One region of the Clostridium malenominatum genome, then DNA from elsewhere that is predicted to be linked to it. Evidence: predicted binding sites of a transcription regulator. Region 1 holds the regulator's gene; the other holds the start of a gene.
What was found. Region 1 encodes LexA, which represses DNA repair genes until DNA is damaged. Its sites were predicted from a motif close to CNAACANNTGTTNG; they were not measured.
Positions count from the first base shown of each region.

Region 2: the regulator LexA is predicted to act here: its motif matches at 2,043-2,056, upstream of ABDZ69_RS04860 (DNA polymerase Y family protein).

Region 1 is NZ_BAAACF010000001.1:1,545,664-1,550,493, forward strand. Features, by position in the region: gene ABDZ69_RS07845 (Glu/Leu/Phe/Val family dehydrogenase) at 1-706, shown strand, start outside; gene ABDZ69_RS07850 (tyrosine recombinase XerC) at 1,261-2,247, shown strand; gene ABDZ69_RS07855 (hypothetical protein) at 2,265-2,618, opposite strand; gene lexA (transcriptional repressor LexA) at 2,767-3,378, shown strand; gene ABDZ69_RS07865 (methionine gamma-lyase family protein) at 3,399-4,685, opposite strand; gene hfq (RNA chaperone Hfq) at 4,762-4,830, opposite strand, start outside.
Region 2 is NZ_BAAACF010000001.1:967,517-972,346, forward strand. Features, by position in the region: gene ABDZ69_RS04850 (PAS domain-containing protein) at 1-54, shown strand, start outside; gene ABDZ69_RS04855 (methyl-accepting chemotaxis protein) at 225-1,922, shown strand; gene ABDZ69_RS04860 (DNA polymerase Y family protein) at 2,071-3,321, shown strand; gene ABDZ69_RS04865 (hypothetical protein) at 3,339-3,602, shown strand; gene ABDZ69_RS04870 (asparaginase) at 3,695-4,678, opposite strand.

The sequences.
Region 1 (4,830 bases):
AACAGAAGCAACAGGCATAGGTGTAGCTATAACAGCAAGAGAAGCTCTTAAAAGATTAAACATAGACATAAAGAATACCAAAGTAGCTTTACAAGGCTTTGGTAATGTAGGAAGTTATTCGGCTTTAAATATAGAAAAATTAGGTGCTAAAATAGTTAGTATAGCTGAATGGAGTCCTGAAAGAGGTAATTATGCTGTTTATAATGAAAGTGGTATAAATATATATGAGGCATTAAACTATTTTAAAGAAAAAGGTAATCTAATAGATTTTCCTGGAACAAAATTAATAAACCTAGAAGAGTTCTGGTCATTAAACGTTGACATCTTAGTTCCGGCTGCTTTAGAAAACTCAATAACACTGGAAAATGCAGATTTAATTAAAGCTAAGGTTATATGCGAAGGAGCAAACGGACCAACAACTCCAGAAGCTGATAATAAATTATTTAATAAAGGAATACTCGTAACTCCAGATATTTTAACAAATAGTGGCGGAGTTGTAGTATCATACTTCGAATGGGTACAAAACCTATATGGCTATTACTGGTCAGAAGAAGAAGTAAATAATAAAGAAGAAGAAACCTTAGTTAAAGCCTTTAATGAAGTTTGGGAAATAAAAGAAAAGTTTAATGTTTCTCTAAGAAAAGCCGCTTACATGCATGCGATAAATAAAATTGCTGTAGCTATGAAATATAAAGGCATGTTATAAAAAATTAATAGAATTTGAAATGGACTTTGTGATACAAAGTCCATTTTTCTTTTTATAGGATTAATCTAAATATAATCCCCAAAGTTATTACCATTTTGTGTAAATTTATTAATTTAACAATTATTCGCTAAATCATCAACAGCTGTTGATTACATTAATTAGTATAATTATACATATATTACCATGCAATCTGTATTACTGTATATACCTAGGAGATAGATACAGTTTTTTACATTCACCCTGCTACTTGAAACGAATTCTCAATTGATATAATTTTATAGAAGAGGAGGTAGCGTATCACATATTTTTATATAATAATAGTTTATTTTACAACAAATTATTTATAACATATATTTCGATTTTTGACAACAAAATAAATTTTAAAATTTACAAAACATATTATCTTATAATTGCAAAGAAAGTAGAAATTTATTTTTTCTATAAACAAGGGTGAAATATTTTGTAAAAAAGAAGGATTTTACCCCCTCTTTATAGAATATTATATTCGTTAAATATACATTTAGCGAAGTTGCATGTATTTTAAGGAGGTTTTTATGAAATATAAGTTAAAAAGTATTCACGACTCTTCTCTACCAAGGCAATTAAATGATTTTTTAAATTATTTAGGCACTATAAAAGGAAAATCATTAAACACTATTCAAGGTTATAAAGTTGATTTGACTATGTTCTTTAGATTTCTAAAATTATATAGAGGTCAAGTATCTGATGATACAGATTTTGATTCTATAAAAATTAACGATATTCAAGATGGCGTCATAAGAGAGGTTAGGCTAACGGACTTATATGCCTTTTTAGCTTTTGCAGAGAACTATAGAAACAATGGAAGCTATGCTAGAGCTCGAAAAGTTGCTACTCTAAGATCTTTTTTTAAGTTTCTCCATGGGAAGGCAAAAATTATAGACGAAAATCCAGCTTTAGATTTGGAATCCCCTAAAATCAACAAAAGAAACCCTGTGTATTTAACCTTGGATGAAAGTAAAGATTTATTAAATTCCATAACAGGAAAGTATGCTGCCAGAGATTATTGCATCGTCACCCTATTTTTAAACTGCGGATTAAGATTATCAGAATTATGCGGCATAGACATATCTAAAATCAGAGGAGATACTTTAACAGTGGTTGGAAAAGGCGATAAAGAAAGAACTATTTACTTAAACAACGCCTGCATTAAATCTATAGAAAACTATTTAAAAATCAGAAATGAAGATGCCGACAAAATTAAAGATAAGGACGCCTTGTTTTTAAGCAAAAACTACACCAGAATCAATAAACGCTCTGTAGAAATGTTAGTTAAAAAGTACGTAAAGAAAGCCGGTTTAGATGAAGAGAATTATACTCCTCACAAACTCAGGCATACCGCAGCTACATTGATGTATAAATATGGCAATGTAGACATAAGAAGTCTTCAACAAATATTAGGCCACGAAAATGTTTCTACAACTCAAATTTACACTCACGTAGATAACGAAAAATTAAGAGAAGCAGTTAAATCAAACCCGTTAAGTGAAGAAGAAAAATAAAGAGGGTATCCCCCTCTTTATTTCTTTCCTTTAATTCTTATCAATCCAGGAAATTCTTCGTATGTATATTCTCCCTTAGTCTTTTCATCTTCTAATAAATCTCTTAATCCTTCAATATCATCTATAAACTCTATTTCTTCTAAATTACCTTCCCATTCTTCTTTAAGGATTTTATCCTCATCAAAACATTCACTTTCCTCATAGTCTTCTTCTATGATTTCATCAATTTCAACGCTTCTCATATCTATATTTTCTTCTAAGCACTTTCCACAACTATTACATGTTTTATTTCTATCCAAATCACAGGTATAACACTCACCACACTCAGAACATTTAGATTGGTTATTAAGAATACAGCTATCCTTTGACATTTTAATAAATCCCCTCTTTTGCTTTATTATTTATTATGCAATTATATCAGAGGATAGAAAAAAATTCAACTAGCCAAAGAGAACGTAAGTTTGATATTATTTGCTTTTTATGTTATAATACAACTAGTATAGATTGCGAGGTGTATTTATGGTTAAACAGAATAAGCCGAATAGGCAAATGGAAATTTATGAGTTCATTAAAAGTCACACGAGAGAGAAAGGTTATCCACCTTCAGTTAGAGAAATATGTGCTGCCGTGGGCTTAAGTTCTACCTCAACTGTTCATGGTCATTTAAAAAGGTTAGAGAAAAAAGGATTGTTAAGAAGAGACGCTACCAAACCTAGAGCCATAGAACTAGTAAATGATGGTGTACATAATAAAGAAATGTTAAACATACCTATTGTTGGCACCGTAACTGCTGGTCAGCCTATTTTAGCTATAGAGAATATAGAAGATACCTTTGCATTGCCAATAAACTTTATAAAGAGCAATAAAGAACTATTCATGCTTAAAATTCAAGGTGAAAGTATGATTGATGCAGGAATCATAGATGGAGATTTAGCTATTGTAGAAAAAGTTAATTTAGCAGAAGATGGAGAAATAGTTGTTGCTCTATTAGAAAACGAAGCTACTGTAAAAAGATTTTATAAAGAAAAAGATCACATAAGACTTCAACCAGAAAATAAAACTATGAAACCAATAATAGTAAAAGATTGCGCTATCATAGGTAAAGTTATAGGATTATATAGACAATATTAAAAGGTGGTATTAACCACCTTTTAATATTCATTCATTATTTTATTTAAAGCAATAAGAATCCCTATTTTTGCATGATCAAAGGTTAATCCTCCTTGTAGATATGCAATATACGGCTCTCTTATAGGAGCATCTGCAGATAGTTCTATGGAAGACCCTTGAACAAAGGCCCCTGCTGCCATTATCACTTGATCTTCATATCCTGGCATTTCCCATGGCTCACATTGCACAAAAGAATCTATGGGTGAACCTGCTTGTATTCCTTTGCAAAATTTTATTAATTTTTCCTTATCATTAAATTTAATTCCCTGGATTATATCACTTCTTTTTTCATTGTACTTAGGTAACACTTCAAAACCCGCTAATTCCATTATTCTAGAACATAACAAAGCCCCTTTTACAGCTTCTATAGATATATGAGGCGCTAAGAATAACCCTTGAAATAAAAGTCTCATAACCCCAAAGGTAGAACCGCATTCTCCACCAAGACCCGGAGTAGTAAGCCTATAAGAAGCTCTTTCTACATATTCTTTCTTACCAACTATATACCCTCCAGTTGGCGCTATGCCCCCTCCAATGTTCTTTATAAGAGAACCTGCCATAAGATCCGCTCCTACATCTGTTGGTTCTATGGCATCAATAAACTCACCATAGCAGTTATCAACAAAGCATATTACGTCGCTTCTAATAGCTTTTATTCTATCTATTAAATCCCTAATTTCACTAACGAGCATAGAATTTCTCCATCCATAACCTGTAGAACGTTGAATATGTACTAATTTAATAGTTGAGTCTTCTCTTAATATTTCCTCCATAAGATTCATATCTACTTTGCCGTTATTAAGCTCTATTTGTCTATAATTTATTCCATAATCCTTCAAAGAACCTGTGTTCCCCTCCCCGGTTAATCCTATAATACTATGAAGAGTATCATAAGGGGCTCCCGCTACAGCGAACATAGTATCTCCTGGCCTTAAATTCCCAAATAACGCCGTTCCTAGAGCATGAGTACCGCTAACAAAGTGAGGTCTCACCAATGCACTTTCGCAATTAAATACCCTAGCATAAACTCTATCTAAAGAATCTCTTCCTATATCTCCATATCCATAACCAGTGGAGTTTGTAAAATGAGAATCACTTATTCTTTCCTCCTGCATTGCATTAAGAACTTTTAACTGATTAAACTCTCTAATTTCATGATACATTTTAAACTCGTCTTCCACATCTTTTAATGCTTTTTCATATAATTCTATAACATTTTCACCAATATTATAAAATTTTTTCAAACTTTCTTTTGTTAATTCAAACATTGTTAGAACCCTCCGATTATCATTAATTCCTTAAATATATTATCATATAAAAAAAGAATAGGCAAAATTTATTTGCCTATTCTTCCGTTGCGTTAAATAATATTGGCTTCATAGGAGTAATAGTTGAAACAGCATGCTTATAAAT
Region 2 (4,830 bases), 580 kb from region 1:
GTTGAAGAAATAATAGAAAGTTTGGTAAATATAATTAGAGATAAATCTAATTAAAACTTATAAAAGTTCATCTAATAGATGGGCTTTTTTATTTGTGGATAGTTACAATTGGGAATAATTACATAAAAAAATGTGCAGAATTTACTAAATAACCATTATATAGTTACGATAATAATGTATTATAATGTCATTATTTGACGAAATCTATTTAATGGGGTGGTAAAATGTCTATATCAAAATTTATTAAATTAACTAGTTCAATATTCATTACCTTGCTATTAATAATAGCGGTCAATACATATTTGTTAAACAAAAATTTTGCTAATGAGAGAGTTGCTGTTAAAAGGCAAGCAGAATTTAAACAATTAGGTATAGACTTGGTTAATTCATCAGACTACTTAACCAATGAAGTGAGAAGTTATGTTCAATTTGGGAATAAAAAACATTACGATAACTATTGGAGAGAGGTAAAAGAGACTAAAACACGAGATAGAGTAGTAGAAAAATTAAAGGAACTAAATGCACCTGAGGAAGAATTAGATTTAATTGAGGAGGCTAAGAAAAATTCTGACAATTTAGTAATTATTGAAGATGAAGCAATGAAGGCTGTAGAAAATAAGGACTTTGAAAAAGCGAGAACTTTATTGTTTGATGAAAGTTATGATAAGCATAAGAGTGAAATTATGCAACCTATTGATGAGTTTATAAATAAAATGAATACCAGAGCAGAAAATGAAACTAGTAAAATGAAAAAAGCTTTAGATATAAGTATAATTACCACTAATGCGTTATTGGGTGTATTGGGTGTATTTTTAATGATTACATTTTTGATATTAGGAAGAAAAATCTCTAATTTGAATGAGATATCAAAGAGATTAAGTGAATTAGCAGATAATGAGGGAGATTTGACTTCTAAAATAATGATTAATAGTAATGATGAAATTGGAATAATAGCTAATTCTTATAATAAAATGATAGAAAGTTTAAGAAATTTAATAAAAGAAATAACACATACAACGGACCAGGTATTAAGTGGCTCTGTTGAATTAAATTCTACTATAGAAGAAATAACCCTTGATATTAAAACTGTAAATGAACTTACTAAGCAAATATCCCAAGGTACAGAAGATTTAAGTTCTAGCACAGAAGAAATTAACGCCTCATCAGAAGAAATTAACTCTACTATGAATGAACTTGTAAATAGAGCTAAAGAAACAGATGATTCAGCAGAAATCATTAAAGAAAGAGCTATAAAAATAAAAGATAAGGCGGTAAAAGCTCTAGAAAATGGTAATAAGGTTTATAGTGAAAAAGAAGTAAACATAGTTAAAGCTATGGAAGAGGGCAAAATAGTTGGAGAAATTAGGATAATGGCTGACTCCATAGCAAGTATAGCAGAACAAACAAACTTATTAGCGCTAAATGCGGCCATTGAAGCTGCAAGAGCTGGGGAGGTAGGAAAGGGTTTTGCAGTAGTTGCTGATGAAATAAGAAAATTAGCAGAACAGTCCTCTGTATCAGTATCCAGCATACAAAATATAGTTAGTCGTATAGAGAAGGCATTTAAAAATATGTCAGATAGCGGAAAGGAATTGCTTGATTTTATGCTATATAATGTTAAGCCAGATTATGAGTTTTTGGCAGAAACAGGTGAACAGTATGAAAAAGATGCTGATTTAATAAAGGTAATGTCTAAAGAAACATCTACATCAATGACTTTAACCATGGAATCAATGATGCAGGTTAATAAAGCTATAGAAAATGTGTCAGCAACGGCAGAGGAAGCAGCGGCGGGCTCTGAAGAAATTTTAGCTAATGTAGAACAAACAACTATGCATATGAATAGTATAGTAAAATCATCACAATACCAGTCTGATATGGTAAAGAAACTTAGAGAAATGATAATAAAATTCAAGATTTAATATAAATAGTAACTATAAGTTTACCTCGTGGAGTGAATCTAGGGGTAGACTTTTTGATTTTAAAAATATTTTTTCAAAACCTATTATAAAATATGGAAATATAGTATATAATATAATATACGAACTAATGTTCTTGAGGTGATTTATTATGAGTAGATTAATTTTTCATATCGATGTTAATTCCGCTTATCTTTCTTGGGAAGCGGCATATAGGCTTCAACAAGGAGAAGAATTGGATTTAAGAACAATTCCATCAGTAGTAGGTGGTAATGAGGAAAGTAGGCATGGGATTGTATTGGCAAAATCAATGCCTGCTAAGAAGTTTAATATAAAGACAGGAGAAACTTTGTATAATGCTAGAATGAAGTGCCCAGATATAGTGGTTGTACCACCAAGGTACTCCCTTTACATGAAATGTAGTTCATCTATGCATCAGATATTACAAGAATATACTCCTCAAATTCAAAAATTCAGTGTAGATGAAAGTTTTTTAGATTTTTCTAATATGGAGCATTTATATCCAGACTATATGAAACTTGCTGAAACCATAAAAGAGAGAATAAAAAAGGAGTTAGGGTTTACAGTAAACATAGGAATATCAAGCAATAAACTCCTTGCGAAGGTGGCCTCGGATTTAAAGAAGCCTGATAAAATTATTACTTTATTCCCTCAGGAGATAAAGGATAAGATGTGGCCACTTCCCGTTGAAGATTTGTTCATGGTAGGTAGAGCCACAGCGCCCAAACTACATAAGATAAACATCAACACCATAGGCGATTTAGCCAACTATGATGTTAATATACTAAGGGACATTTTTAAGAGTCATGGTGAATTGATATGGAATTATGCCAATGGTATAGATGATTCAGAAGTGAGAAGGAGCAACTATATACAGATGAAGGGTATAGGAAATTCTACAACAACAGCTTTTGATGTTTTGGATAGAGAAATAGCGCATAAGATATTGTTATCTTTATGCGAAACGGTAAGTATGAGGCTAAGAGATTCCTGTAACTGCTGCACTGTAGTTTCCGTAAGCATAAGAGGTTCTGACCTAATTTCCTATTCGAGACAGAAGAAGTTAAATACAGCTACGGACTCTACTAGAAAAATATATGAAGTAGCTTCCTATTTATTTGATAATGTGTGGAAGGGTAATCCAATAAGGCATTTAGGGGTTCATATAACGGATTTTTGTAATAATGACTACCATCAATATTCTTTACTAGATACATTTAATTATGATAAGAATAGAAAGCTAGATAAGGTAGTTGATGAGATTAGGTTAAGATTTGGCAATAAATCCATTGTGAGGTCATGCTTTCTTCATTCTGGTTTAAGTTCCATGTGTGGAGGAATAGGAGAAGAAGACTATCCTTTAATGAGTTCTATGTTATAAGGGAAGGTGGTATTATAATGAAAATTGTAGCACGTCCAATTGAGGTAGTTTCTTATACTGATAACAAAGGTGATGTGAGGCCTTTGAAATTTAGGCTTCAAACAGAGAATGAAACAGAAATGGTAATAAAAGTAGATAAAATTATTAGTAGGGAAATTGAAAAATTAGCAGGAAATCCAATGCTCTTGTTTAGATGTCAAAGTTTAATAGATAATGTGCAAAAGCAGTTTGAGGTTAAATATGAACTACAAACTTGCAAATGGATGTTATATAAAATTTAGTAGGATGGGTATATTTATGTTGTTTTAGTTTTGCATATATTTAAAGTAAACTAAGGACAGTGAAAACCGTCTCTTAGTTTACTTTATAGTTATTAATAATAGTTTTTTTCGAAAATATCCTTTAGTTCACATATGCTATTGGTGTATCCAAGAGCAACCATAAGTTTAATTCTCGCTTTATGTCCATTAAGATTATCTCCGAGTATTACACCCTTTTGGGTAAGCTCTCGTCCAGCGCCTTCATAGCCGTAGTCATCAAGAACCTTTCCCATAAGACATCGTGAAACTAAAACTACGGGAATATTTTTACTTAAAGCATATTCCACGCCACTGACCATTTTAGGAGGAATATTTCCTCTTCCCATTCCCTCTATAACTATACCTTGCGTACCTGAATCTACACAAAATCTTATAAGACGGTCGTCCATACCGCAACCGCATTTTATTATATCCACCTGACTATTAATTTTTTCTACTGGAATGTATTGGCTTTTTGTATAACTGTAATAAAAGTATACTTTGTTGTTGTCCACAAAACCAATAGGGCCAAAATCCATGCTTTTAAACGTATCAAGGGTATGTGTATTGGTTTTGGTAACTTGAGAAGCGGCATGGATTTCATTATTCATAACTACCATAACCCCTCTATTATATGCTTCATCTGATGCGGCGGTATTTACTGCATCTATTAAGTTAGTAGGGCCGTCCCAACCAAATTGGGAGCTGTTTTTCATAGAACCCACGAAAACTACTGGGTTAGGATATTTATAAGTAAGATCCACTAAGTAGGCAGTTTCTTCTAGGGAGTCTGTCCCATGAGTAATTACCACCCCATCATAGCCCTCGGAGGTAACTTTGCTTTTTATTATTTTTGATAGTTCAAACATTTTTTCGGGAGTCATGTGAGGTCCCGGAAGCATGCCGTAGTTTAAGAAATCTATATTTGCGATTTTTTCAATACCAGGTGTAAGTTTTATAATGTCGTCCCCTGTAAGTCCGGGCACAGCTGCGTGAGTGGTTTCGCTTTCTTTCATAGCTATTGTTCCGCCAGTAAAAATAATAATAATTTTTTTCATTGTCCTATTCCTTTCTTCATATATAATATAAAAATATTATTATTAACCCTATTAGTTTAACATCCATAAATTCATGTGTACATGCCTTCTTAAAAAATAAATAAAAAAATGCGTTAGTGCAATGAATTGATATTTTAAAACTAACGCATTTT